Regions from separate parts of the Salipaludibacillus sp. CF4.18 genome, predicted to be linked through region 2. Evidence: a T-box and tRNA genes for the amino acid it is inferred to sense, from the RefSeq annotation. Region 2 holds a T-box; the other holds one or more tRNA genes.
What was found. A T-box is a leader RNA that pairs with one kind of tRNA and senses whether it is charged. The one in region 2 lies ahead of glyQ (glycine--tRNA ligase subunit alpha), so its partner is inferred to be a tRNA-Gly.
Positions count from the first base shown of each region.

Region 1: it has a tRNA-Gly gene. The T-box ahead of glyQ (glycine--tRNA ligase subunit alpha) is inferred to sense a tRNA for this amino acid. The anticodon was not compared.

Region 1 is NZ_JBIMEV010000063.1:7,919-23,489, reverse strand. Features, by position in the region: gene yhbH (sporulation protein YhbH) at 1-335, opposite strand, end outside; gene lepB (signal peptidase I) at 740-1,333, opposite strand; gene ACHABW_RS22550 (PrkA family serine protein kinase) at 1,626-3,521, opposite strand; gene ACHABW_RS22545 (transglycosylase domain-containing protein) at 3,854-5,722, shown strand; gene ACHABW_RS22540 (DUF5366 family protein) at 5,855-6,412, opposite strand; gene ACHABW_RS22535 (antibiotic biosynthesis monooxygenase family protein) at 6,719-7,024, opposite strand; gene trmL (tRNA (uridine(34)/cytosine(34)/5-carboxymethylaminomethyluridine(34)-2'-O)-methyltransferase TrmL) at 7,311-7,808, opposite strand; gene ACHABW_RS22525 (hypothetical protein) at 7,871-8,362, opposite strand; gene ACHABW_RS22520 (amidase domain-containing protein) at 8,528-9,454, opposite strand; gene ACHABW_RS22515 (methylated-DNA--[protein]-cysteine S-methyltransferase) at 9,580-10,110, opposite strand; gene queG (tRNA epoxyqueuosine(34) reductase QueG) at 10,160-11,320, opposite strand; tRNA gene ACHABW_RS22505 (tRNA-Gly) at 11,449-11,522, opposite strand; gene ACHABW_RS22500 (SDR family oxidoreductase) at 11,696-12,574, shown strand; gene ACHABW_RS22495 (CAP domain-containing protein) at 12,695-13,621, shown strand; gene ACHABW_RS22490 (hypothetical protein) at 13,808-14,026, opposite strand; gene ACHABW_RS22485 (GntR family transcriptional regulator) at 14,221-14,598, shown strand; gene ACHABW_RS22480 (ABC transporter ATP-binding protein) at 14,588-15,445, shown strand.
Region 2 is NZ_JBIMEV010000002.1:58,760-74,330, reverse strand. Features, by position in the region: gene dnaG (DNA primase) at 1-528, opposite strand, end outside; gene ACHABW_RS02145 (pyruvate, water dikinase regulatory protein) at 1,460-2,293, opposite strand; gene ACHABW_RS02140 (helix-turn-helix transcriptional regulator) at 2,324-2,968, opposite strand; gene glyS (glycine--tRNA ligase subunit beta) at 3,055-5,145, opposite strand; gene glyQ (glycine--tRNA ligase subunit alpha) at 5,138-6,028, opposite strand; T-box leader at 6,124-6,294, opposite strand; gene recO (DNA repair protein RecO) at 6,396-7,157, opposite strand; gene ACHABW_RS02120 (YqzL family protein) at 7,188-7,337, opposite strand; gene era (GTPase Era) at 7,436-8,347, opposite strand; gene ACHABW_RS02110 (cytidine deaminase) at 8,337-8,738, opposite strand; gene ACHABW_RS02105 (diacylglycerol kinase) at 8,861-9,253, opposite strand; gene ybeY (rRNA maturation RNase YbeY) at 9,237-9,701, opposite strand; gene ACHABW_RS02095 (HD family phosphohydrolase) at 9,706-11,922, opposite strand; gene ACHABW_RS02090 (PhoH family protein) at 11,969-12,949, opposite strand; gene yqfD (sporulation protein YqfD) at 12,956-14,143, opposite strand; gene yqfC (sporulation protein YqfC) at 14,158-14,448, opposite strand; gene ACHABW_RS02075 (hypothetical protein) at 14,575-15,090, opposite strand; gene floA (flotillin-like protein FloA) at 15,143-15,571, opposite strand, start outside.

The DNA.
Region 1 (15,571 bases), on a different contig from region 2:
TGATCTCCCGCACCGTCTCCTTGCCCTTGACCTTGCTTTTGAGGCTCTCTTGCTACAACATCACCCACGCCACTCTTACCATCACCTTGCCCTACATGTTTGCTTTTGTCATGATTATATCTAATTTTGTATTCATCCAATGAGCGAATTGGAACTTTAATCAGATCCCGTCCATTTGACATTACTATGCTTTCTTCACTTACTAAATCTGGCAGATTTTTTTTAATGGCTTCTTGAACTTTTTCATGGTGTCTTTGCTGGTCTTGCTGTCCTTTGCGGTGGAGGGACCAATTCTCATTTGAAACGATAAAGTTCTTCCCCCGTACGTTTGCCATCGGTAAACCCTCCTTTAATACAAGTGGTGGATTTGAAACCTTTGTACCCTCTTCTTATTTTATACTATGCACCTAGGACAGTTAGTTGCCAAAAAACTATACAGAAACCTCTTATTTTCTTAACATTAACTTTAAAAAATAGAAATAATAACTCTTAAAGTAAAAGCTTTGATATAGAAATACCAAAATAATCTAAAACCCTATACGTTTACTATATTTATGATCAGTGAGTTTCGTCGAACAAAGGCTATCCGAGATCTAACCAAGATAAGAAAACAACTAGGGTTAGACTCAAATTAAAAAATGTCTGATCCACAATATTATGGTCCAGACATTTTTCAAGGAATCATGCTGAAAATAACATATGATAACAAACAGTTATTCTCTTTATTTCATACTAATTTTTATTTAAAAAAACGCATATTTTCCGGTGGCCAAAAGGTCATATTCGCTTCCCCTACAATCATTTCTGTTGACACAAACCCAATATGACGACTATCTACACTATTTTGCCTGTTATCTCCTAAAACAAACACATGCCCATCAGGCACAGTCGTTTTTCCAGTCTGCCCTTCCAAATCAAAATCTTCCGTAAACAGACCATTTTCATGAGCTTCTCGATGCACCTCTAAAAATTCCTCGTCATGTGCAACACCATTAATATATAGCATGTCATCTTCGTAATATATTTCATCACCCGGCAAGCCAATCACTCTTTTAATATAATCAGATTCCTCTGTAGCATGAAAAATAATTAAATCAAATCTACTTGGCTCCTTCATCTCGTATCCTACTTTATTCACAATGATTCTTTCCCCATCGTGAATCGTAGGCATCATCGATTTACCGTAAACGATATAATTAGTAAATAAAAACCCTCGCACAAAAAAAGTAAGAATTAACACTACCGCTATTAATTTTGAAAATGACCATATCATACGTTTCCAAGTTTGTTTCCTAGGACGATTGTCTGGTTCAGGTGCTTGGTCCGTATTCATTTTTTTGACTCCTTTTTATCTAAATTTCCCCTTATACATACTTATAGGGCTTATTAAGATAATTGCCTCGAAACAGTGTTTATAAACCAAATATTAAGAAAGTAATATAACTGTTAACATACTGTAACAATTGGGTGTAAGCGCATTCAATATAACTGAAATAAATCTAAGTTACGACATTATTATAATACGGTTTTTTTCTCATCTAAGTTACCTTCCTGTTTCTTCTACCTCGATCTGTCCTGCACAGAAGAAATCGTAAAAAAGGGGATCTCTCCCCCCTTTTTACTTTTTATCTATTCAAAAGGCTTCCTACATAAATTAGCAAATCATTTGCTGAATTAGTATTATAACCATGTTCGTCTACAAGTCTTGCGATTACTTCGTTTATCTTTTTTAATTGGTTTTCATCAGGCGTTTTAGTTGAAGTGGTTATTTTAACAACATCTTTCAAATCAGAAAATAACTTTTTCTCAATTGCTTCCCGCAGTCTTTCATGGGAATGGTAATTGAACTTTTTACCTTTTCTCGCATAGGCTGAAATTCGAATTAATATTTCTTCCCGGAAAGCTTTTTTCGCATTTTCAGAAATTCCTATCTGTTCTTCAATAGATCTCATCAGTTTATCATCAGGATTCATTTCCTCACCAGTTAACTGATCGCGAAGTTTATTTTTGTTACAGTATGCTTCAACGTTATCTAGATAATTATTCATTAACGTTTTCGCCGACTCCTCATAGGAATAAACAAATGCTTTTTGAACTTCTTTCTTGGCCATTTCGTCGTACTCTTTCCTTGCAACTGAAATTAAATTCAAGTATCTTTCGCGATCTTCTTTTTTAATGGATGCGTGCTGATTTAAACCTTCTTTTATAGAACGTAAAACATCAAGAGCATTGATAGAAGTTAATTCTTTCCGAATAATCGCAGATGAAATACGATTGATGACATACCTGGGGTCAATACCTTCCATTCCTTCATCCCCAAATTCTTTTTTCAATTCTTCCACATCCTGATTATTAAAACCTTCTACGTTTTGTCCGTCGTAAAGTTTCATTTTCTTCAATGAATCTACGTCTTTTTTCTGTGATTCCTTTAATCTGGTCAATACTGTAAAAGTTGCTGCCACTTTTAACGCGTGTGGGGCAATATGGACATGGGAAATATCGGATTCCTGGATCATTTTTTGATAAATTCGTTCTTCTTCACTTACTCTTAAATTATATGGAATCGGCATAACTATCATTCGAGAATGTAATGCTTCATTTTTCTTGTTCGAAATAAACGATTTATACTCAGCTTCGTTGGTGTGTGCAATGATCATTTCATCAGCTGATATTAGCGCAAATCTACCTGCTTTAAAATTACCTTCTTGTGTCAAAGATAAAAGGTGCCACAAAAACTTTTCATCACACTTTAACATTTCTTGAAATTCCATCACACCTCGATTGGCTTTGTTTAATTCTCCATCGAAACGGTAGGCTCGCGGATCAGACTCAGAGCCATACTCTGCGATCGTTGAAAAGTCGATACTTCCAGTTAAATCGGCGATATCTTGTGACTTTGGATCAGAAGGACTAAATGTACCGACACCAACTCTTCGATCCTCTGAAAGAAAAATCCGTTCAACTTGAACATCTTCAATCCTATTATCGTATTCATTTTCTAGCCTCATCATATTTAATGGAGAAAGATTTCCTTCTACACGAATTCCATATTCCTCGAAAAAACTTTTGCGCATATGTTGTGGAATCAGATGAAGAGGGTCCTCATGCATCGGGCAACCCTTGATCGCATAAACTGCTCCCTTATCTGTTCTAGTGTATTGCTCCAAACCTCGCTTTATCATTGTAACGAGTGTTGACTTCCCTCCACTAACCGGGCCCATCAAAAGTAAAATTCGTTTTTTAACATCTAATCTTCTGGCTGCAGAGTGGAAATATTCTTCTACTAATCTTTCAATAGCTTCTTCTAAGCCAAATATTTGATCTTTGAAAAATAAGTAGCTTTTTTTACCATCTTCCTCAACTACTCCCGCATCTTTAATCATGTTATAAATTCTGGAATGAGCTGTCTGGGCTACTTCCGGATGTTCATGTAAAATATCCAGATAATCAGCGAAGGTACCTTCCCACTTTAACTTCTCCTCTTCTTCTCTGTGCTCTTGAATTCTATTTATAATGTTCATTATACCCTCCTTAATAGCTGGTCTTTCATTTTTAAAGTTATGATTCATCTTATGCAAACACCTAAAAGAAGATTCACTTTCCTATGAAAAATGAAAATAAGTTGACCATTCATTCATCACTTATTTTTATGCTCTGGAATAGTCATTAAAGGTTCTTTGCTCGAATTAAATGCAGGAATTCAATAGGAATTTAAACATTCAAAAAGATATATATATAAAGATATAGGATAATCACTTTCGCTTCTTTCCGATTCAAAGTAAAATAAATATAATAAATTCTTTTTTGAAAAGACCGTACCGCTTTTTTATTAATAGTGAGAGTGTGTGAGATTATGCGTATAATGATTGGAAACTTTTTCATCCTTTTATTTGTTAGTGTTTTTTCTTTGTTTTTTATGTGGACTGCCAGAGAATTATCTTCCGTAAAATCATTAGATAATTTCCTCGGCGAGACTATTCAATTAGAAGATATTATTTTAACCTATAACAGCAAAATTTTAGACCACGATGGTAATATTATTTCTGATATATATTCAGAAGAAAATAGAATCGCAGTATCTTACTCAGATATTCCATCCAAATTTGTAGAAGCCTTTGTTGCTGCTGAAGACCAAAAGTTTTACGCACATAAAGGATTTGATACTGGGGGCATAGCAAGAGCTTTCTTAGTAAACCTTCAAAACAAATCAATTGAACAAGGAGGAAGCACGTTAACACAACAGTTGGCACGGAATTTATATTTAACTCATTCTCAGACATATGAACGGAAACTAACTGAGCTACTCTATGCTTATCACCTAGAAAAGAAATTTTCCAAAAACGATATTATGGAAATGTATTTGAATACTGTGTATTTTTCAAATGGTGTATATGGAATAGAAGCTGCAAGTAACTATTATTTTAGTAAAAAGACAGATGAACTAAGTATTGCAGAAATTGCATTTCTCAGCTCAATCCCTAATAGCCCTGCTCATTATAATCCTTTAACCAATAGCGAAAATACTCATCAACGGAAAGAGTGGATATTAGAAAAAATGTATGAGAATCAGTTTATTACGGATAAGGAACTAGAAGAATCTTTAGAGGATATGATTACCCTTGAGATATATGAGAAAAAAGATAGCTTTCCTGATTATGTAACATATGTTCATTATGAGTTAAAGCAAATTGTTTCAGCTGAAGAGGGATTTATGCAAAAAATACATTCCGCTTCTTCACAGGAAGAACGAACTTCTTTCGAAGAAAAATTAGCAAAACGGGTAGAGGAGTTGATATCATCCGGAATTACCATTGAAACTGCTTTAAATCCAAGTATTCAAACGCATGCTCTTTCAACAATAAATCGTTTATTAGAAAATAGACCCATTCAAGCAGCGACTTCTATTATCGATCATGAGCAAGCAGAAATTGTCGCAATTACTGGAGGAGTTTCCTATGATAAATTTAATTTTCACCGCGGTTTCCAAGCTTACCGTCAACCCGGATCAGTAATCAAACCATTGCTTGTATATGCCCCTCTTCTTGAAGAAACAAGTCTAAATATGGCCTCTGTTATTGATGCTGGTCCTATTAATCGAAATGGCTATTCTCCAAAGAATTTTGGTGGTGCTATTTATGGGAAAGCGACAATAGAAACAGCCTTAAAAAACTCATATAATACCGCTGCGGTTAGAATGCTTGACACAGTTGGAATTGAAACTGCTTTTTCTTATGTAGATCAATTTAATTTTGCAAAAGTCAGCTCATCTGATTATAAACTTCCCTCAGCATTAGGGGGGTTCGAACATGGGATGACTGTTAATGAATTAACTCAGGCCTACTCTACATTTTCAACGGACGGAATATACCATTCCCCTAAAGCCATACGTAACATCATGGACGCCGATGGAGAAGTCCTGTACTCCATGGAAAAAGAAAATTTAGAAATATGGAGTGAGGATACAATTGCAGATTTACGAAAAATGCTCGCTAAAGTTGTATCAGAAGGAACTGGAAAAGCAGCTCGTTTGAATAGTGCTGGTTATACAGGAGGGAAAACAGGAACTACAAATGAATTTCATGACTTGTGGTTTATCGGAATGAATGATCGTTATACGACTGGATTATGGATGGGCAAAGATGAGCCAAGCTCTCTAATAAACGAAAGCAGCCAAAATCTTCATACCAAATTGTGGCGTGATATTATGAATGGTATTAATTAATCAACTATAAGGACTGGTAAAGCTAATTTTTATTTTGCAGAAACTGGGCAGCTACAATGGAACACAATAAGGACACTGAAAAAATCGTTCATCACTTTTTCAGTGTCCTTATGTTGCTATTATGTGTGAATCTTAAACAGGTAACCCCGCAATAATACTATTATATAACTTGACGATCGCATAAAAAATAACTGCTAAAAAAGCAAACCAAAAAAAGAGATGGAAGAAAATTAGTCCAATTAGGGCAAAGGCTGATAATGAATCACTGACGCGATAAATGAAGTAAATAAAGTAAATAAAACAAGTTAGAACAAACACACCCAATAGTGCAAAAATTTCAAATGTAGCGGGAACCGATGCGATACCACCTATTAGAAAAATCCAGGAGCCTTTCCTAACATTTTTCAATTCGCTTCCATCTTGATCCCGGGAAAAAAAAAGTAAAGAAAGCTCATTCACCGTAACAGCTATTAACTTCATAGCCGCAAACAGCATGAAGAAAAACAGCCATAAAACAAATAAAAGAATAAGGTCAATCCCTCTTGCCGAAAGGAATTCAATCATACCAGAGTATAAACCGATTTCCTGTAAATACTGAATAGCCAGTCTCTCTAAATAAATCGCAAATGAAAGACCGAACAGTAGAATTGCAATAAGAGGAAAATGACTAGTTAAATAAGTGTTTTTCATAATTGACCCCTATTATAAACATAAATTTTTATGTAATCTGATAAACTTTGTTGTATTTGAAAAGAATTCAAAGAAGCGAAAAGCGGCTACTCCGGCAGGATCATAACTGTCGAAGACGCCACGGGCTGGTTTCGCGGGGAGACTGTTAGCAGTGCCCGTGGAAATTAACCGCCTTGAGCGGATTCCAGACCCTCGTTCCAAGTACTCAACAGTCTTTATGAAAACACCTTAAGCATAAACTAACCTTATTGATAAAAATTAAATATCAGTAGAATGTGTCAAATACTCTCGCTATTTATTTAAGTTTTATAAATGATGTTTCACTTCATAAGCATAAATTTTATTTCCGGAAGTAGGACTCTTATCAAGGTTCTCACGTCTTTTTTTATGAGCCTGTTTGAAAGAATCACTGTGGATCCATGACTCATAGTCATCTTTTGTCTCCCACTTCGTTAACACTATTTGATAATTATCATCTTCTTCTGGGTCTAAAAATAAGAAATCCAAGCAACCAGGAACCTGCTTCATTTTCTCGGAGCTTTCGGCAAAACGATTTGCTACGTTTTCTCGTCCCTCTTTAGGTACATGCAATTCATTCATTACAACATACATGAATACGACCTCCTTTTACTATCATTATTATACGTTATTTATACTAAGATTCAAAGATTTCCACACTCAAAATTTAGGTCCGCAATGTTTCTTTCTCTCTTAAAACATGGTATATTGAGGTGTAGATAACGTCTAAGGAGGCATTCCCATGGGACTAGCTTTAATTACAGGTGTTTGTATAGTCTTTCTTATCGCCATTTTTACAGGTGGATATAACTCAAACCCTCACAAAAAATAAAATAAAAAAACCGTCCCATGTTTGTTGGTGACGGTTTTTTTATTTAGCCTATCCAATGGACGGAAAATTTTGTTGACGCAACGCTTCATATACAACGATGGCTGCAGTATTCGAGAGATTTAATGAGCGTATCTTATCCGTTTGTGGAATACGAAAACATCTCTCTTGATACTTCTCTGTTAGTTCTTTCGGAAGTCCTTTTGTTTCTTTGCCAAACACAAAAAAGTAATCTTTTTTCAAGTCACTGTAATCAATCTCATGATAATGTTTCGTCCCGATTGTTTCAATAAAGTAAAACTCGCCTTCAGGATACTTCAAAAAAAGTTCCTCTATATTATCATAATGATCAACTTTAACATTCGGCCAATAGTCGCAGCCTGCTCGTTTTAACATTCTATCATCCGTTGAAAACCCTAGTGGATGTATGAGATGTAATCCCGTATTTGTCCCGGCACAAGTTCTAGCTATATTACCTGTATTTGCAGGTATTTCTGGTTCATGTAAAACGACGTGTAATCCCACTGCTTTCACCTCTAGTATACTCATTCTTTATCCAAAAGCTATCTTACCATGACAACCAAACAAAAGAAAGAAGCCTCTCTAATAGATTAGGAAGAGGCTTCCAAGCTTTCGACAAAAAGAATTAATTCTTCTGTGGATACTTCTTTACCAATTACCTGATAAGAAGGTACCTTTTCATTGGTTTCTTCAAACAACCCTTTTTTATCAACAAACGTATACTGAATAGAAGGGAGAGGATCGGCAAAATAGCTAAGCTCCCCAATATAATCAGAAACTTCTACAACCTCAGTATCAGGCTTACGTACTCCGGAAAAATCCATATTCAAATCAAGATGCTCTCTTAAAGAGGGAATATCTAGTCCTTGAATATTTTGATCTTGTATAAGGTCGATTTGCCGATTATTTTCTCCAATAAAACTTGATACCAAAAGTTCATCTTCATAAATTGTTTCTTCCATATCCCACCCATCCAAATCGGATTCAGGAATGAGTACTGGAAAAGGAAGCTCTTTCTTCGCTTGAGAGAAAGTAGCCTCTGCATGTGAGCATGCTACAACGATAACGATTAAACAACTCATTACTATAAAATTTTTTCTGAAACATCTCATTCGTATTCGCATAGAAACACCGTATCTTTCTTTGGACAGATTTAGACATACTCAAAAGCGTTATGGAAAAGCCTAAAAAATATATTTTCACTATATCATAATCTCTTATTAAAGAGGGCCATAATTAGAAACTCTTCACTTCAGATTTGATTGCTCTACAATTTGAAAAAATTTGTAGTTTATTTTAGGTGTCCAAGCTGTAGAGTCTTCATATGCCCAATATCTCATACGACTATTCGTTGTATGGGCATTAACAAGGGGCATTCGATTCGCATCTTTGTCAACTACAATTGTAGTGTGTTGCCAGCGTCCGTCACCGTTAAAATCATAACAAATAACGTCTCCTCTCATTAATTCTTCCGCTGAAGATACTTCTCTTGCTTGTAATCCGCTATTAGATCCACTTAAATACCATCGAAAAGAATGGGCGACTGCCCAACTGAAGCTCCAATTCTTATTCGTATTCCACCAGCCTTCGCCTCGGTTTGGTATCCCTTTCATCGGTGCTCCACCTGCACGAAGACACTGCGATATATAATTTGTACAATCAACATCAAAGGAATTGTACTCAGGATTATAATCATCCCACCATCTCTCCGCATATCTTGTAGCAGCAAGTCTTTCATATTCAAATCTTTCATTATTTCGCTGATCAGTGGTTAAATCTAGTTTTTTATATGAGTCAATCTCTTCATTGTCTGAATAGCCATCTGGATACACTAGGTAATCATCGACCATTTCCTCTCCATCAATAACACCTCTGCGATACTGATTTATTTCTTCCAAGTATGCTTTTTTCTTATGAAAATGAAAATATGTTATTTTCATTAAATAATCAAATACAACTCGTTCGCCCAAATGTTCATGGTTAAGTACTTCGACATCAACACTATTTTTCATTGTTGTACACTGACGTGTCTTTTGTTCTTTTAATTTCCTTTTACATGCATCTGCATCCTCTTCACGAATGAATGGATTCCCATTTAAATGATCTTCCTCCCCAACAAAACAAACGAGACAATTTTTCCAATACTGTTCCAACACTTCTATTGTCTTTTTCAAAATTGTTCCCCTCCTTGTCACTCGTTCTATACATATTCAAGGGACAGTGAGGATCACCCTAAAAAAAAGAAAAATCCTCCAAAAGTTTTGGAGGAGGGCAGGTATTCTATTTATAAGATGGGGTGTTAAGAAGAAATTCGCTCAAATGATCCTTCAAGCCTTAACAGAATTTCCTTTTTATCCAAACCACCACCGTAACCAACCATAGAACCATTGGTACCGATTACACGATGACAAGGAATGATAATAGGAACTGGATTTCTATTATTAGCTCCTCCTATGGCTCTTACAGCTTTTGGGGAACCTATTTCTGTAGCAATTTGCTTATAGGATTTAGTGACACCATAAGGAATACTAGCCACTTTTTCCCACACTAACTTTTGAAATCTCGTACCGATTAAATCAAGGGGTAAACGAAAATCTTTAAGTTCGCCATTAAAATAAGCGCAAAGTTGTTCCTCAACCATTTTCAAGGGGGGGCTCTCGTTTAGTAGTGTTGCATTGATCTGTAATTTTCTTAATTTCATATTGATAGAAGTACTTGTGTCACTTGCTGAACCGAATTCAATGAAGCAAACCCCTTTGCTCGATTGAACCACAGTTAAAATACCAATTGGACTATCCATTTCAGCGTAATAATACGGATGTTTCGCCATCAATTGCTCCTCCTTCAGTTCAGTCTACTAAAGCTTATCTTACTGAACTTCATCGTTTTGTTCGAAGAGGACCCCGCTCCTTGTCCTGTGATTTAAGCGCTTTATCTATCTCAGCCTCTGCTTCTAAGTCATTTTCTTTCTTTTTCGCTTCTTTAAGCTTTGTCTCAGCTTCATTACTAGAAGTAATTTGACTGATAGCCCACGCAGATGTTCCTCGAATTACTGGTCTTGGATCCTCAAGTAATAATGTATACAGTGTTTCTAACGCTTCTTTTTCTTTAAAGAATCCGAGTGCGACAATTGCATTACGTTGAATAGGTTTCTTCCCTCGCCATGATCCTGACATTTTGCCGTATTTCTCCTTAAATTCTCTGTTACTAATCGTAAGTAAAGGAATTAATGTAGGTTTTACAGTCTCAGGATCTGGCTCCATCTCGGGATGATTGTGCGCATCCTTGCCTTTATTCTTTGGACAAACTACTTGACATGTATCACATCCATACAAACGATTACCAATCTTTTTTCTGTATCTTTCCGGGAGCATCCCTTTCGTTTGCGTTAAAAAGGCAATACATTTATTCGAATCTAATTGTCCTCCCTGAATGAGTGCATCAGTTGGGCAAGCATCTACGCATTTATTACAAGAACCACATTGGTCAAGCAAAGGTTGATCTTCCGGTATATCAACTGTAGTAATCATCTCACCCAAGTATACATAGGATCCAAACTCTGGTGTAATGATCGCACAGTTTTTAGCGCTCCAGCCAATACCCGCTCTTTCAGCGACAGCTCTATCCGAAAGTTCTCCGGTATCAACCATTGCGGTTGACTTAGAACCAGGCACTTTTTTTTCAATAAACTCGACAAGAAGATTTAGTTTTCTCCTTAATACATGATGATAATCTTCTCCCCACGAGGCCCGGCAAAATATTCCCCTTCTATCCCCTCGTTTTGATTGAGGTGCATTTTTCATTTTTGAAGGGTAAGCTAACGCAATAGAAATAATTGTTGATGCCTCGGGTAGAAGCATTTGAGGTTCTGTTCGCTCTTTAAGCGAGCCTTTTTCAAATCCTGATTGATACCCTAATTCTTGCTGTTGTTTTAAGCGGGACTTGAGTGTTACAAAAGGGTCCGCGGATGTAAACCCAATTTTATCAATCCCTACATGCTTACTATATGCAATTAGTTCTTTCTTTAACTGGGCATTCATCACGGTATTCCCCCCCTTTTTTTCTATTTAATATCTATAATATCTTTACAAAGCGAAAAAGCAGCGTTTCTATAGTAGAAACACTACTTCCCATAATTAACATATATTTTAATTTTTATAAATAAAATTGGAGCGGGTGATGAGAATCGAACTCACATCATCAGCTTGGAAGGCTGAGGTTTTACCACTAAACTACACCCGCAGTATTAACTTCTTTCAACTGATTCTTCTAATAACCTGATATCTATTTTACTACTCTGCTTAGAAAATGTCAATAATAATTACCGATGTTATCAATTCCGCGAAAATGGTTATATATAAATTGTGGAATTAATTTTATGAAAATCTAGAAAATAACTGAAAGAGGTGTTTTACGTGAAATACTCACGCATTAAGGACTTACAAAAAGAAGGACAGCCAGCACAAATACAACAGCGACAGCCTGGAATAGAAAGTGAAATGAATCCAGAGCCCGTATATGATGATCCTGACTACAAAGGTTCAGGAAAGTTAAAAGATAAAGTTGTGTTATTAACAGGAGGAGATAGTGGGATTGGACGAGCTGTAGCAATAGCTTTTGCAAAAGAAGGTGCAAAATTAGCGATCGTGTATTTAGATGAAAATGATGACGCAGAAAAAACAAAAGCTATTGTGGAAAGCTACGGATCTCCTTGCAAGCTCATTCCTGGTGATGTCGGTGAAGAGAAGTTTTGCTTTGAAGCAGTAAGTAAAACTATCGACGAGTATGGTCAATTGGATTCTTTAATAAATAACGCTGCCGAGCAGCATTACCAAGAGAAGATTGAAGATATATCATTTGAGCAATTGGAGCGCACCTTTAAAACAAACATTTTCTCTGCATTCCATTTAATTAAAGCAGCAAGACCCCACCTTAAACCAGGAAGCAATATCGTGAACACTGTTTCTATCGTGGCTTATCAAGGTATGCCTGTATTAATGGATTATGCCGCTACAAAAGGCGCTTTAGTTGCATTAACAAGATCTTTATCGGAAAATCTTGTCTCAAAAGGAATTAGAGTAAACGGGGTTGCTCCCGGGCCAATTTGGACACCGCTCATCCCTGCATCATTTCCTGCAAGCAGCGTTGCTAAGTTCGGGACAGATACTCCAATGGGACGACCAGGACAGCCCGCTGAACTCGCCCCATCCTATGTGTATTTAGCATCTGATGATTCATCTTACGTTTCAGGACAAGTGCTGCATGTAAATGGCGGAAAAATTGTAAATGGTTAAGAATCAATGAAGTCTAAAAACAGAGACTAAAAATTTAATGGTTTTTTCTCGTTATTTCCCATCTATATTTTCTGTTAAATAAGAAAAGCTATAGAGGAGATAAAACGAGGAGGATCATAAATGAAGAAGAGAATATTACTATTATTATCACTGTGTTTCATTTTAATGACGGTTGCTTGCGGTGACAATAACATGAATAACGCTTATGAAGGGCAAAGACAAAGCTTACAAGGTCAGCATATGAAAAATGGCCTTCAAACTAGAGAGGATGACAACCTTTCGAGTATTAAAACGGATATGTCAAGCTCTGAATATCCACACACGAAATCATTTCAAGTGCAAGAAGCAGAATTTGATTTTGAAATTGATGAAAAACAGTCCCATCCAGAAGCATTATATCATGGTAATTTCCCGCTAGAAGGAATACCTAATCTTAACGAGTTTTTCCCTCGAGAAGGATTTCCAGATCTAAATATTCAACAACCTTCTCCAGACCAAGAGCAACCTGCTCCCGAGCAGACCCGGCCTGAACCGGAACCTGAACAAGCCGATCAAGGTCAACCTAAACAGGAACAACGTCAGCAACCAGATCAAGGTCAGCCTAGTCAACAGCCTCAGCAACCTGAACAAGCGCAACAGCCTGATACGACGCAAGGTGGTAATCAAGGTACTCAACAAGAAGAGCAGCAAGTTATCGATTTAACCAATCAGCAGCGAAGAGAAAATGGACTTTCCGATTTACAAGCTGATGATGCTTTAAGTAATGTAGCCAGAGCAAAATCGACGGATATGCAGCAAAATAATTACTTTTCCCACACTAGCCCAACCTACGGATCTCCTTTTGATATGATGAGGGATTTTGATATTAATTATAGTTCCGCTGGAGAAAATATCGCTCAAGGTCAACGATCACCACAAGAAGTTGTGCAAGCATGGATGGATAGTCCCGGTCATAGAGAAAATATATTAAACGGAACTTACACCCACATCGGTGTGGGTTATGATCCAAACGGCAATCACTGGACACAAATGTTTATCAGTAAATAAATTACGGCGAGAGGGATGTGGCGAGTGAATGCCACATCCCCTTTTTAATTTTTGAAATCCAACTTTTTTAGCACATCGTTTCTTTACATCTGTTTCTTTTCATATTTCCATTTAGTATCTTCTATTTCCTGTTCTCCATTCCCCACGCCTTTAATTAAACCAATTCCTTCAATTTCTTTTAAAAGCTTATAAACAGTTGCTAAAAACCTTTTCTGCCAGTTCAGTTGTTGTTGGATACGTCTTTGTATTATTTTCACGAATATGTATTAAAAGCTTAACCCGTTTCTTTTGACGTGCATCTTCCTTGTATTTACCAGTAACTATATTTTTGAGAGGATCACTAATAAATACACCGAGCACAATACCTATCATAACTAAAAATAAATCATATAAAATTACACTCACAATAATCACCCTCCTTAAAGCATTAGTTTATCAAATTGACACTACAACCGAAAGTTTACTATTGATTTAATAAACCATCTAAACGAAAAATGGATGTTAATTTCTGATAATATCAACAAAATATATTGCATTTTTTGTTCATTGGTTATATAGTTAATTACATAAGTAACTAACCAGGTAAGGAGGTTGCATGAATGAAAAGTTCATTAGATGAAAATAAGCCAATATTTCTTCAAATTAAAGAACAAATTGAAGATTCTATTATAAATGAAACAATTAAAACAGCAGAAAGAATCCCCTCTACTAATGAGTTTGCAGCCTATTACAAAATAAATCCAGCTACTGCTGCAAAAGGAATAAATGAATTAGTCATGGAAAATATCCTAATTAAACAAAGGGGTGTTGGAATGTTTGTAACCGACAATGCAAAAGAAATTCTGATTAATAAGCGAAAAAAAATATTTTACAAGAACTACATGGATCCATTAAAAAAAGAAGCAATCAAACTAGGAATCAGTAACATTGATTTAATTGAAATGGTAAAAATGGAGGGGACTGTAGATGAGAATTGAAGTTAAAAACTTATCCAAGAAATACAAGAAGCAACATGCCTTAAATAATGTTTCCTTTACGCTAGAAGAACCAAAAATTTACGGTCTTCTAGGTAGAAATGGTGCAGGAAAAACTACTTTCATGGATATATTGTCCGGAAATATTTTAGCCAGTGAAGGGAAGATTTTAATTAATGGTACAAATCCATTTGATAATCAGGAGTTAACAGAATCAATTTGTTTAATGAAAGAAGGAGACAATTTTAAGAAGGATTTGAAAGTGAAAAATGTGCTCAAAATCTTTTCTTATTTTTATCCTACCTGGGATCATAAACTAGCTGATGACCTTATTAATGAATACAACCTTAATCTAAACGCAAAAATTAAAAGTCTCTCAAAAGGAATGGAATCATCTCTTGGAATTATTGTCGGTTTAGCAAGCAAAGCACCAATTACTATCTTTGATGAACCATATATTGGTCTGGATGCCCCTTCACGTCAGAAATTTTATGAAATACTTCTAGAAGAATATCAAACTGAAAAAAGAACTATTATATTCTCTACCCACCTTATTGATGAAGTAAGTTTACTATTTGAAGAGGTACTAATTTTACAAGAAGGTTCCCTTGTTTTACAAGAAAATGCGGATACCCTTAGAGACAGGACTTGCGCTGTTTCCGGTAATACCGAAGAGGTAGAACTATATATCAAAGACAAAGAGGTAATTGTAAAAAAACGTCTTGCCGGAACGATGACTGCCTATATTTACGGGAGTATAGAAGAGGCTAAAAAACAAGGTTTTACTGCTGAAGGTGTACCAATTCAAGAACTAATGATTTATTTAACTGATGGAAAGAGAGGTGCCTAATATGGGAAGACAAATTAAAGGATTGTTATATTTTTTCATCACTGATTTACGATACTCACTGATAACTTTTTGGACTATTTTATTAAGCATCTTAGTGATCTCTCTTACATTCGCTTACTTTTTGCT
Region 2 (15,571 bases):
TTTCAGTAAAAAACGGGAAAGAAACTCCCAGGAATTTGGTGCGTATCCAATTTGAAAGTGGTCAATAACCTCTTTCGTGAATCCTCTACCCCTTAAATACTCTCTTGCTTGTTTCCCTTCATCAGAAACGGTCAATACATGATGGTAGAGCTTTGCTGCTAGCTGGTGCGCTTCGTGCCAACTCTTTGATTTGTTATCTGAACTCTCGTCCGTTTTGGACAGAGCATCTAATTCTGGAATGGTTACATCTGTTTTATTGGCCAGTTTTTCAACTGCTTCAATAAAACTAACATCTTCTATTTCCATGACAAATGAAAATGCATTCCCACCAGCGCCACAACCAAAACAATGGTACAACTGTTTATCGGGTGAAACAGAAAAAGAGGGCGTTTTTTCTCCATGAAAAGGACATAACCCTTGGAAGTTTCTTCCCTGTTTTTTAAGCTGAACATACTCACTAACTATATCAACGATATCCAGTGATTGACGGACTTGTTCAATTTTTTCATCAGGAATTCGTTGACTCACCAGACTCACCAACCTTTTATTTCAAAACATTCCTTAACCGCGGAAGCACCTAAGCTTCGATTGAGGTATTATCTTGTTTGTTTCGGATTACACCCGATCCTCCTTATAGCGTTTTTAGGTCATAGCAGTACAGCTCTTCATTAGCTTCACTTGGAGGGTGACAAGGCACCGTACAAAATAATCTATTCCTGATCAGGTAATTCCACTCTCCTCTTCACTCAATGAAAAACTTACTATGGTTTAATCAACAACTGGATTCATCACCATCGACAAAAATCCTCATATTTTTCTTTTGCATATGTTGGTTATTCTACATCCATTTTCAGAATCCTTCTTTTTTGGCCACTTATTCCATATTCCCTAAAAAAATAAGAGAGAAGAAATAAATTAACATAATGACTCTTACTATCTTTACCAAAAAAAAAATAAAAAGTCTTGACATTTACAATTTATTTGTTCTCACTGTAATTATTCCTATTTTTATTTATTATTATCAAGTCACAATATTTCATTATATAGGATAAATTGACTTTTGACTAGAATTTTCTCTTATTTCTCATTTTTCTAGAAAAGACAGTTCAAATACTAGTAAATCCACGTTCCAAACAACACTTCAAGTGCCCATACAAACGATGACACTAGTTAATAATTAGAAAATCATAAGAACTTGAATGACTATTTTAGAAAAGAAATTATATTATAAATTTATTTTAATAATTTTAAATGCAGGCTGCTATTTAAACTATGTCGCGCTGAAAAAAATCTTGAAAAGCTTATTAATCATCTAATAAATAAAAACAAGAATAAAAAGTAAAATATCGGATAAACATCTTAATACCGTGTTTCTTCACTTAAATATATTTTTCACAAGCAAAATATGCCCACATAAACGAAGACCCAAAGGAGGAAACCCCAGTGAGCCTTTAACCATTTATTCTTTTTCTTTACGCTGGACAATTTGAAATATTAGATTTGCTGTTTCTTCTACTGCTTTAGTCGACACGTCAATTACTTCACACCCAATGCGCTTCATTACTCCGGCCGAGTAAACAAGTTCATCTTCAATGCGTTGAATTTTAGCATAGTTTGCTTCTTCTTTTAGTCCCAGAGCTTTTAAACGCTCTGTTCGAATACCATTCAACTTAACGGGACTGATCGTTAAGCCAATTACCTTGTCACTATTTATAGAGAATAGTTCCTCCGGTGGTTCTACTTCAGGAACTAAAGGAACATTGGCAACTTTGAGACGCTTATGGGCAAGATATTGTGATAATGGTGTTTTTGACGTTCGAGACACACCTACAAGCACAACATCGGCCCGCAGAATGCCTCTAGGATCTCTTCCATCATCATATTTCACCGCAAATTCAATGGCTTCTACTTTTTTAAAATAATCCTCATCCAGCATATGGATAAGACCAGATTCATTTTTAGGAGGACATTGTAACTTCTTTTCCATCATGGCAACCATTGGTGAAAGAATATCATGCGAAGGTATATTATGGAGCTTTGCCTGCTCAACCAGATGTGTCTTAACTTCCGGAAGAACAACAGTAAATGCAATCATTCCATGATTTTCTTTCGCAAGAGCAATAACCTCATCTACCGTCCCGATATCTCCCACATAGGGAATACGTTGTATCATTGTTTTATCTTCATCAAATTGACTAATCGCTGCTTTTACTACTAGTTCAGCAGTTTCACCAACAGAGTCCGATATAACATAAACGATCGACCGATTAACGGGAATTTGTGAATTAATCATATATACTCCTCTCATTTTGACAGAGAAACCTTAAGAATGAATATCATCATCAGCAATAAATACGAATGCTTTCGTTATATTCGTCTTCGTCAATCGCCCAATTACTTCATGGTGGATTTCGCCATCAGTTTCAACTTCTTTTACGACAGGAAGTCCGTCGATTTGCTTGCCTATTAGTTTGTTTGCTACTTCCAACATACTGTCAGAAGGATGACATGTTGTAACATTTGGCATCCTCGTCATGATTATACTTACTGGAACTGATTCTAAGTCTTGCTTCCCCATACTTGCCCGAAGCAAATCCTTTCTAGAAACAATCCCGATCAGGTGTTTCCTTTTATTAACAACAAAGAGAGTTCCGACATCCTCAAGAAACATCGTGCATATCGCATCGTACACAGATGCCGATTCCTCCACAACTACCGGAATTGATTGAAACTCTTTTACCGTTAGCTTTTTCATTCGTTCATTAAAGAGCTGTGAACCGGTCTTACCGGTATAATAATAGCCCACTCGCGGTCTAGCATCTAAAAATCCAGACATGGTCAAAATAGCGAGATCAGGTCTTAAAGTTGCTCGCGACAATGAAAGTTTTTGAGCAATTTGCTCACCAGTAATAGGACCGCTTTCTTTTACGATAACAATAATCTTTTCTTGTCTTTCATTAAGTTCCATTGCCTTCACCGCCCTCTGTACTCAGGCAAGAGTAATTCTAACTAACCTTATTATATCTTAGTCTTCCCTGCAGGTCTAAAATCTTTCTATTCCTCTGCATGAAACACAATCACTTGGAATTCAGCAAAAGACGTAATGATTGCGGCAACTTTTTTCATTTGTGCTAATCTATTTTGCTTGATATCATTATCTTCGGCCATGACCATAATATTTGCAAAATAATCATGAATAACTGGTTCCAACTCTTTTAATTGCGCATACGCGTCAGAAATATTCCCCTCTTCCAAAAGCTGAGCAATTTTTGATTGTTTTTCTTCCGCTTTGTTTTGCAATGTTATTTCTGCTTGCTCTTTTAGAAGAACAGTGTTTACCTCTTCTTGATCATTCGCTTTTTTAGCAATATTCAGGACGCGACTGAATGCTTCCACATCTTTTTTAAATTCATTCGTATTTAGTAATGTCATTAAAAATTCTGCTCGATAAACTGTTTTAGAAACAAATCCTATCTCGGTACTCAGAACAGCATCCGCGACATCATAGCGGACGCCCCGCTCCTGAAGCATATTTTTATAACGGAGCCTTATAAAATCCTCCATGTCTTTCATGACATCTACTTTATCACGGTTTAGAAGGCCTTTTTCAGCAATAATTTCAAGCGTTTCCTTGATTACCGAAAATAAATTAACATCCCATTCTTGTGATAAAAAGATTGTTAATACTGCCGCAGTTTGACGGCGCAAGCCATGTGGATCTTGAGAACCGGTTGGTATGTTACCAATTCCGAAACTAGTAACAATTGTATCTAATTTATCAGCTACGCTAACATAGGCACCAATAGACGTGCTTGGTGGCTGATCACCAGATTGTTTTGGTAAATAATGCTCACGGATTGCTTTCGCTACTTCTGCTTCTTCACCAAACTTTAGAGCATACTCTTCCCCCATTCTTCCCTCCAGTTCCGGAAATTCATTGACCATGTGGGTTACTAAATCAGCCTTTGCTAGTTGGGCAGCACGCTTTGTTTGATTAAGTTGAGTGGGACTAGCTCCTGTTTTTACAGCGATCTTTTCTGAAATTTCTTCTATCCTCCGAACTTTGTCACCAACAGAACCAAGTTTTTCGTGATAAACAATTGCTTCTAAACGAGGTAACCTTGAATCTAGTGACTTTTTCAAATCCTCCTGATAGAAAAACTCAGAGTCAGCAAGGCGTGCCCGTAATACTTTTTCATTTCCTTTTTGAACGTTCTCTAAATGACGATGATCACCATTACGGACAGTCACGAAATGAGGCAGCAGCTCTCCTGCTTTATTTTTCACCGGGAAATATCGCTGATGTTCACGCATCGATGTAATTAATACCTCATCAGGAACTTTTAAAAATCGTTCGTCAAAGTTTCCAAAAAGAGCTGTAGGGTATTCTACCAGATTATTTACTTCTTCCAATAATCCGTCATCAATAGGAATGACCCAGTCTTCACTCTCTGCTATTCGCTCGATTTGAGTGCGTATAGCCTCTTTTCTCTCCATTGGGTTTACCATAACATGCTCACTTAAAAGCGTTTCAACGTAACTATCAGCATCAGCCAGCTGTCTCGTTGTCCCTAAAAAACGATGTCCTATCGTTTCATTGCCGGTATGGACGTTCGTTATTTCAAACGGAATAACCTCGGATCCATATAATGCTACAAGCCACTTCACGGGTCTGACATAACGGAGGTCATTGGCACCCCACTTCATGTTTTTAGGAAAAGGAACACGCAGAATAACATCTTTTAATTGCGGTAGAAGTTCAACTGTCTTTTGACCCGTCACATGCTTTTTAACAAAAACGTATTCCTCGCCTTTTAATTCTTTGAAAAATAAATCATCGACAGAAACCTTTTGTCCCCTTGCAAATCCTTGAGCCGCTTTCGACCAGTTTCCTGACTCATCCATCGCAATTTTCTTAGAAGGTCCTTTTGCTTCTTCTTCAATATCACGTTGTGTTCCTTCCAACCCTTTAATGACTATTGCTAGGCGTCTTGGAGTTGAGTAAGCCTCTATGTTATTATATCGAAGGCGATTTTCCTTCAACCACTTTTCTACTAATCCCGATAGATTGTTCATTGCATCCGTGACAAATCTCGCAGGCATCTCTTCTAATCCAACTTCTAGCAATAACGATTGATTATTCATGAGATGTTTCCTCCTTATCCTTCAACATTGGAAATCCTAAATCTTCCCGTACATTGTAATACTGCTGAGCACAATTCCTTGCTAAGTTTCTGACCCGTCCAATGTACCCCGTTCGCTCGGTTACCGATATGGCACCTTGCGCATCTAATAGATTAAATACGTGCGAGCATTTTAAAACATAGTCATAAGCAGGTATAACAAGTTTTTCTTCTAAAATTCTCTGTGCTTCTTTCTCATATTTAGAGAACAAATCAAACAGCATCGCTGCATCTGCAACCTCAAACGCATATTTTGACTGTTCATATTCATTTTGTAAAAAGACATCTCCATACGTGAATCCATTCACCCATTCAAGATCAAATACATTTTCTTTATCTTGAATGTATGAAGCAAGTCTTTCAATACCATAAGTGATTTCAACAGATACAGGCTTAGCGTCTAAACCGCCTACTTGCTGGAAATAAGTAAATTGGGTGATTTCCATTCCATCGAGCCATACTTCCCAACCTAGTCCCCATGCAGCTAACGTCGGAGCTTCCCAGTTATCCTCCACAAAGCGTATATCATGTTCTGCTGGATTTATTCCTAATTGTTTAAGGCTTTCTAAATACAATTCCTGAATATTGTCTGGAGAAGGTTTCATGACTACCTGGAACTGATGGTGCTGGTATAAACGGTTCGGGTTTTCACCGTATCTTCCATCTGCCGGACGTCTAGAAGGTTCTACATACGCAACATTCCACGGCTCTGGTCCTATACTTCTTAAAAATGTCATAGGGTTCATCGTACCAGCACCTTTTTCCACGTCATAAGGTTGCAAAATCAAGCAGTTTTGGTTGCCCCAAAATTTTTGTAACGTTAAAATCATTTCTTGAACGTTCATTTTCATACCCCTCCAATAATAGTGTTTACAAAACTAAAACATTAGACTATTCTTATAAAATCAAAAAACTCTCATCCCTATGCCCAGACTTTGGACATAGGGACGAGAGTTACCCGCGGTTCCACCCTAATTGCATATAAGAATATGCCTCTTTCTAAAGTATGCTCCGGAACGCCTTCTTTACTGTCATTGACGCTTAGCTTTCACCGCCCTAAGCTCGCTTTTGTCAAGATTAAGTAAGTACTATTTTCCTTCTTCGCATTTATAAGTATAATAAAAAAATTTCTTTTGCTTCTAACGTGTGATCTATGCTTATACAGCAAAATCGTTTTGCTTTCACTTTTCTAACATATTACATAAAGAACACTTACGTGTCAATGTGTTGATCTGTAAACTTCTCCATTTGATCTAAAAAGCGCTTTGATTTCAAATACACACCAACATGTTCCTGGTAGTACATTTCCAAGACTTTTTTCAATTGCTGTTTTGTTTCCGTTTTGACCGAGATATGCCCGATCCTAGTTGGATTCAACTGCTGAAATAATTGCAGTAATTTAATCGTTGCTGAGGAAACCTTTAAATGGTAGTCATCTATATGCATACATTGAGAGCATAAAACACCACCTTGGCGTAAAGAAAACACAAATGGCAGATCAAATCTGCCACAATTTGTGCATTCATGAAGTACTGGCATTGAACCCGTGTAAGCCAACATTTTTGTTTCAAATATCCGTAACAGTATTTCGCCATCCTCTCCTTCATTCAAGTGATGAAGGAGCTGATAAATTAACTCAAACAAATACGGATTCTTTTCGCGATCGTCAATAAGTTTATCTAGCAATTCAACCATATAAGCCCCGTATGCCGTTAACATTAAATCACTTCTAATCTCACGGAATGAATCCAAAATATCCGCTTGGTTTAAAGTGCCAATCCCTTTAGATTGATGATATACAAACGAGCCATAAATAAATAATTGTGAACTTGAAGCAAACCGACTTTTAGGTTTTTTCGCTCCTTTGGCCATTAAGGCAACCTTGCCAAATTCCCGGGAATAAACCGTTAGTATTTTATTTGATTCTCCATAGTTAGTTGTTCTAATAACGATTCCCTCTATTTTTTGTAACAAAGCCACCACCTCTAATTCATAAGCATTAACTTAGTGAAGAAGCGACTCTTGATCCTCCGAGGAAAGTCCCTCTTCTTGTAGAGGGTTTTCTTCCATTCCATCCCTTTCTACCTCTTTATAAAGTAAATAGGATTCCGGGTGTCCTGTAACTGCAAAAAGATTCCAAGTTAAATGTTTCATTAAACCTCGCCCCTTTCATGCAAAGAACGTTTTTTCGTTCTCCTCAATTATTAGGATGACCCTCTCCGTAAGGAATAAATCATGAAATAATTACCCACTTAGTAATCTTCTTCCCCGTAACCAAAATCTCTCAAATATTTTGGCTTATTACGCCAATCTTTTTCTACTTTTACCCAAAGTTCCAAGAAAATTTTTGACCCAAGAATCTTTTGAATATCTTCCCTAGCTAATCTTCCTATCTCTTTAAGTAATTTTCCCTGCTTACCAATCACAATGCCTTTTTGAGAGCTTCTTTCTACAACAATCGTTGCTCCAACATACACCGTGTCCGTATTGTCCCGGTGCTTTACTTGTTCAATCTCCACAGCGATAGAGTGTGGAATTTCTTCATGTGTCAGATGTAAAACTTTTTCCCTTATCATTTCTGACATAAGAAATCTTTCAGGGTGGTCTGTAACTTGATCCTCAGGATAGTATTGCGGTCCTTCGCCCATGTAGGAAAAAACCTGATCCACTAAAGTATTGACATTATTTCCATTTAAAGCGGATATTGGAATCACTTCTGTAAACGAAAAAGAGTTTTGATATTGTTGAATAAGCGGTAACAGCTCATCAGGGTGTACTTCATCAATTTTATTAAGAATTAAAAAGACAGGCGTCTGCAAATTTTTAAGACGTTCAATAATAAATCTGTCTCCTGCACCTTTTCCTTCTTTAGCGTCAACTAAAAAGAGGACAACGTCTACCTCTCTTAGCGTGTTTTGGGCTATTTTTGTCATAAAATCACCTAAACGGTGTTTCGGCTTGTGAATCCCTGGTGTATCAATAAACACTAGTTGACCGCGATCTTCTGTGTAGACCCCCTGGATACGATTTCTCGTTGTCTGAGGTTTATCACTCATGATGGCGATTTTTTGACCCAGCAAATTATTCAAAAGTGTCGATTTTCCGACGTTTGGTCGACCAATTAAGGCTGCAAATCCAGATTTCTTAGTTCCTTTATTTTCCATGTAGATCCTCCGGTGTAAAAGCTCCTGGTAATAGTTCAGTAACTTTCCATTCTGATGTAATACCTTTTAAATTTGTTAAATATACCATTGTATCTGGTTGTAGTAGTTCAGACATCACTTGTCTGCACGCTCCACACGGTGATACAGGCCCCTCCGTGTCCGCAATGACCGAGATTGCCTTAAAGTCTCGAGCCCCCTCAGAGACTGCTTTAAAGATCGCTGTGCGCTCGGCACAATTAGTCATGCTGTAAGCAGCGTTTTCAATATTACACCCATGATACACGACACCATCGTTCGTTAACAAAGCTGCACCTACCTGGAATTTAGAATACGGTACATAAGCTTTCTCTCTTGCGAACTTTGCTTCTTTTAATAATGATTCTTTATCCATTTCATCACCTTCACATTGAAAATATTTAATATAGCAGTTTCCGGACAATTCTAATAACTGTGAATTTGACCAATTTTAGCTAGTAGTTTTACGAAAACAGTTCGTTAATTTATTTACTTCTTTTAGAAAAAAAGATTGTATATTCTTGGAAGGAATATCATACATCCCACAACAGCTGCTGTCAAAGCAAACATAAATACAGCACCAGCTGCTACATCCTTAATAATTTTTGCTCTCTCGTCATATGTTTGTACAACAAGATCAACCATGTGCTCTAAAGCAGTATTAATCAATTCCATTCCAAGGACTGCACCAATGACAACAACTAAGATAATTTGCTCGGTGAAAGGAATAGTTAATAATTGCGCCACCACCATAATTACGATCGAAATAACACTGTGAATACGAAAGTTCTGTTCGTATTTCCATGTATGCCGAACTCCTTGAGATGCATAAAAGAAACTCTTCTTCAGGCGATTCCACGAGACAAATGGCTGGTTATTTTTTGAGTCCATGTTCCTGCAATATTTCCTCTTGACGTGAAAACATCTTTTGTTCATCTTCTTCAGAATCATGAATATATCCCACTAAGTGAAGGAAGCCATGGACAGCTAAAAAACAAAGCTCCCGATGAAAATCATGACCATACTCTTCTGCCTGTGCATGTGCCTGAGGAAGAGAAATAATAATATCTCCCAATAAATTCGGAACTTCGCCTGTCTCACCAACGTCGTCTCCTTCATCTAATGCAAAAGATAACACATCTGTTGGGCGGTCGATACCACGATATTCTTTGTTTAATTCATGTATTTTTTCTTCATCTACGAATATAATTGAAATTTCAGATTCCTCTGCAATAGATTCATATGTCAATGCAGTTCTTATAACATTACTGACCAATTCTTGGTCAAAACTAGAGAGTGTTTCTGTTTCATCTAGCAAATCAATTGTATAATTACTCATTGTTTTACCCCTCCTTTTTTTCGGCAATTTCATCATCCGGATACTCTATCCTTGAATGAAAAGTTCCTTGCATCGTTTCTAATAAAGATGTTGCTAGCGTATTTAATTCCTTTAATGTTAAATCACACATATCAAACTGACCATCTTCCAACCGGTCAGAAATAATTTTTCTGACAAGCGACTCAATTTTTTCGGGTGTCGGGTTTTGCATAGATCTCACTGCTGCTTCCACCGCATCCGCAATGCCTACAATGGCTGATTCTTTTGTCATTGCCTTCGGACCGGGATATCGATAATCACTTTCAGACACATCCTCACCAAGCTCTTGCTTCGCTTTGTAGTAAAAGAATTTTAACAATGTCGTTCCATGGTGTTGTTCTGCAATATCAATTAATTCTTTCGGCAATTTATTGGCACGTAGCATCTCAGCACCATCGTATGGATGAGCTATTATGATCGTTTTGCTTAGTTGAGGGCTCAATTTATCATGAGGGTTACCCATTTTCATCTGGTTTTCTATAAAAAAATGAGGCCTTCTTGTTTTTCCAATATCATGATAATATGCCCCAACTCTAGCCAATAATCCATTTGCACCTACCGCCTCACACGCTGCTTCTGCTAAATTGGCTACCATCACACTATGATGATAAGTTCCTGGTGCTTCTAACAGAATCTTTCTCAATAAAGGATCATTGGGATTTGATAATTCAATGAGCTTGGTATTTGACAGTACCCCAAATCCTGCCTCAATAAAAGGAAGTAGCCCAATTGTTAAAACTGCTGCGATAAAGCCGCTTAAGACAGCAAAACCAAAGTTAGATCCTATATCCATCCACCCGTATTGGGCGTTTTTCAGCATAAGAAGCGCCATAACGACAAGAATATTGATAATTGCAACAAACATACCAGCCTGGAGTACCCTCATCACCCGATGAGATTTATTCAAGAAAAATACTCCTGCTATGCCACTAAAGAATATATACACACCATGCGAATAATCTAATATCCCTGTCGCTTGGTTGTTAAACATAATACTTGCGATAATTGCAAATACCATACTCGTAAACAGAGCAATTCTCGCGTTTAATAATATCGTTAAAAGCATAGTTCCCATTGCTACTGGAGCAATGTAAGTAATTCCATCTAATTCAATGCCGTGCATGATACTGACTAACTTCATTATTCCTAGTGAAAGAATATAAATTAATGAGTACATGAGTAAATGCGTATTATTGGTTTTTAAAGAGGTTTTTGCATCACTTAAGTAATATCCAAGCATGGAAATTAATAAAATAACTATAATTGCAAGCCCTATATATGGGTAAAACATCGTAACTTCTTCTGTTAGCCCTACCAGCGATAACTTTTGATAAAGTTCAGAAGTAATAACTTGTCCTTCTTCAACGAGCAGTTGTCCTTCTCTGACCATAACCGGCTCAACTTGTTCTTGTGCCATTTCTCTAGCTTCTAAAGTTGCTTCTTCATCTAACATATAATTAGGAGTTATTCCAAATCGTGCAATTTCAATCATCGCTCTCGATAATTGAAAGTTAGCAGTAGCCGTTAATACTTTTTCTTCTGCTTGATCTTTCGCCTCTGATACTTGGTCCATCGGAATTTCAATATTCATGACATCATCCACAACACTTGTTGTCGTTTCTTGAGCCATTTGCAAATTTTCAGAAGATGATTCCAGCAAAGTTATCAGCGTCTCATCAGATAACACATCACTTGTTTGCTGTGTTAACGTAGTCCTGACCTTTTCCAGCATATCATCAGTACTTATAGGTCCAGTCATGTCGAGCGTCTCATCATTCTCAGGTGCATCTTCTCTAACATCTAGTTGTAAATCAATTTCAAATTCAGACTCAGCAAGATCGGCTTCCGCCCTCACTTGTTTAACGGTATGAAACACATCCTGAATACGTTCTATTTGATTTTGAGCGTACCTTGGTTTTAGAGAATAAACGGGTTCAACAGATTCATAAGCGTCCAGCCTTAGTCTATCGGTTTCTTCTCTATTCTCAATCGTCAAAGGGGAGCGAATATCCTGCTCGGATATTGTCCCAAGTTCTACCTCAAAAGTATCAGGAATGACATTCGAAACCAATAATCCGTATGTAACCATTCCTAAAATAAAAAATAGAGATATTCTGATATATCTGTGTGCTTTTACTTTATTCCACCACGTATGCTGGTCAATTGATGAACGTAAAGACATGCCCACCCTCCCTTTTTAAAGACCCTACTCATAAACTTATCCATTTTTAGTTAGTTTTATTTTCGCGATCATCCTCTGCTTCATAGGCACGAATAATTTTTTGCACAAGCGTATGCCGAACTACATCAGACGGTTCTAAGTGGATAAATGACATACCTTCCACATTGCTCAAAATATTAGTTGCGACTTTTAATCCAGACACTTTGCCACGGGGAAGGTCTATTTGTGTTAAGTCACCTGTAATAACCATTCTGGAACCGAACCCTAGACGTGTAAGAAACATCTTGATTTGCTCTGATGTTGTGTTCTGTGCTTCGTCTAATATAATAAATGAGTCATCCAATGTGCGCCCTCTCATATATGCAAGAGGTGCAATCTCTATTGTCCCTCGCTCAATCAAACGTTCTGTATGTTCAGCTCCTAATAGATCATGTAGAGCATCATACAAAGGACGCAGGTAAGGGTCTACTTTTTCTTTTAAATCCCCTGGCAGGAACCCTAAACTTTCCCCGGCTTCAACCGCAGGGCGAGTCAATACAATTTTTTTTACATGTCCTTCTTTTAATGCATGAACTGCTAATACCACAGCTAAATAGGTTTTACCTGTTCCAGCGGGCCCAATCCCAAAAACAATATCATTTTTTCGGATTGCTGATACATAGTGACGCTGACCTAAAGTCTTCGCCAAAATTGGTTTCCCTTTGGATGTCGTTGTTATTTTATCTTCGTACAAGTCAGTCATCTCATCCAATAAGCCACGATTAGATAGCTGAGATGCATAAACAACATCTCTTTCTTGAATAGCGACACCATTTCTAATCAATTTTAATAGCATCTCTAAAATATCAACAATATGCTTAATCGTTTCTTCATCACCAGAAATAGTTACTTCTTGACCTCTTGTTAATATCGTTGTTGAAAACGTTTCTTCCAGTCGTTGTAAATGTTTATCATTTGGTCCAAACAAAGCTTGTACTTCATTTGCCCCTTGAATGTTTAAATCTATTGTCTTTTTATTCTCCGTCAAATTTACTCAGTCTCCTTGAATGATAGGCTGTCTCACCGCGATATCATCGATGATTTTAAAGTGTATGGATACCTTTACTTTACCACCCTCAATTGATTGGTGCAAAACTTTTTCATCCATAATTTGTGCGTGATTGGAAAAATTATCAAGTAAACTTTTTTTCCCTTCCTCCATAGCAATTTCCAATGCCTCTTTTTTTAGCAATTCTTTTTCAATATCTTCTATTCCGTATTCATAAGAATACCCATATGAAATGGGAAGAGTTACACCTAGTATCTCCCAATTCTCTCTAAAAATTTCTTTCACTGTTTCCTCTGAATTAGGTTTACCTATCCCCCATATCGGAAATTGGAATCGATCATTACCGATAAAATGTTTTTTTTGAACTTCTCCAGTTAACTCTTCCACAGCGGATAAAAGAGGGACCTCAATGTCAGCTTTGTACCAAAACTCTCCTAGAACTGTTCCTGTAGCTGACACTTGCTTTTCTTCTCCTTCTTTACCTATATTACCCGAGACTAATATATCACCCTTTTCGACAAGTTCATTCTCACGCACGACCAATTTTCCTTTTTCTACAAAAAAGTCATGAACCATCGCTTTTCTAGTTGCTACTAAGTGACCGTTTATCGTAGCAGGTGTTTTTTCAACAATCTCTTTTTCCACTATTTGGAAGTGGTAAGATGAGCCTTGTCTTGTAACCCCTACCCAAGTAATATCTTCTCTTTCATTCATGATATGCGTTTGAATTTGTTCAGGAGGTGGCAAAAATAATGCGATACTTCCCTTTTTAACTCCCAATTCGTCTATCGTTGTCATTACTTCGTGTTCTAACTCCGGAGTAGCTCCATCTATTTCAATTTTCCAAACCATATTAGAAAGCACAATTATACAGAGAAAACAACTTAATATACCCATAACCATTCCCTTGCGATTCCATATGCTTACCCATAAAAAAGGTGCGCCTTTCTTTCTCGTAAATGTAACCTTGCAGGACAAAAGCTTGGCCACTTTTTTGACAGCCCCCAAATCTTCTAAATTAACATGGGCTGTGAAAATCTCTTCTGACTCGTATTCAATCCCCCATATCTCTAAACCAATTTCTTTGCTCAGTCTAATAAATTTCTCAGGAGTCGTCTCTTTGATCCGAATTTTCATGAAACCTTTGTAATTCTTCAGCCAATCATTACGCATATTTACTTCTCCTCTCAGTCACGATTTCTATCGAGATAATGGACATCTTTTATTTTTCCTTCAAGTAATATTTCTTCAGCATGGATTTTCTTGATGATGAACTGTTCACCTCTAATTAAAAGTTCCCCATCCGTTAAAGCTAGCTTTAATTCCTTGTCTGTAAATAACAAGACACCTTGATGGTTCTCAATATAAATATGAAGGTTCCCAACCAAAGTGATCCTAGGTAAATCCATCACAACATCGGCAGGTAAATCTAAATAATTTACCATCCACTTTTTTACCCATTTATGAAATTGCTTCATGTTGAACCACCTCTCCACTAATATGTATGAATTTAATCACTCTACTATCACAAAAAAGAAAAGAGACTAGCTGATTTATCACTAAAAGTGATAAATCAAACTAGTCTCTCAAGTTTAACTATATGATTATGGGCGTCTTCGTCCTTTAGGCTTCCCTAAAATTTCTGCCCAAATGACTCCTTTTACTGCATCGTTTCCAGAAACTCTGCTAAAGTCGAGTCTGACTTTAGGTGACCTTGCATTTCCTGGACGACCTATTGCAGAATCATCCACTTCTCCAGCTCTTTTCATTGCTTGTTTTTTACGCTCTTGAAGCCTATTATAACGTTCTTGCAGCTCATGACTTGCAGTGCCTATTTCAGCATCTACCTCTGATAGCGATGCACTCCTTGAATCTGAGTCATTTGAGTGATCCTCTGCTTGACGTTCTTGGGGATAATTATCCGCTGACCGTTCTTCCTGGCGAAAAATATCTTTCCAATCAACCTCTTGCTTTCGATTATCAGTTTCTGATTTATGCTGCGACTGTCCTTGTTCCGGAGCATTCTTTTTGGCACTGCCACGAAAAAAGCTAATCAATGCTGCAATGATGAAAAAGAGAATAAGAGGTGATTCTTGTAATAATTGGAATATACCTTCCATTAATCTACGCTCCCTTCATAATAGGAACAAAAGGAAGTCCCTCTTTCAATCATTACCGATTGGATCCTGGGTTATTTGTATCATCTTCACTTGAGTCAGTAGCTTTACCGATAGATCCTCTCATATCCGTATCTGCCTTGACATTGTTGAAGTTCATGTAATCCATTACCCCTAAATTTCCTGAACGGAAAGCTTCCGCCATAGCCCTAGGTACTTCTGCTTCCGCTTCAACAACCTTCGCTCGCATTTCTTCTACTCTTGCTGTCATTTCTTGCTCAGCTGCAACAGCCATAGCACGACGTTCTTCTGCTTTAGCTTGAGCAATTTTCTTGTCAGCTTCTGCTTGATCCGTTTGCAATCCTGCTCCAATGTTTTTACCGATATCAATATCAGCAATATCAATTGATAGAATTTCAAACGCTGTACCAGCATCTAAGCCTTTTTTCAATACCGTCTGAGAAATCATGTCTGGACTTTCCAG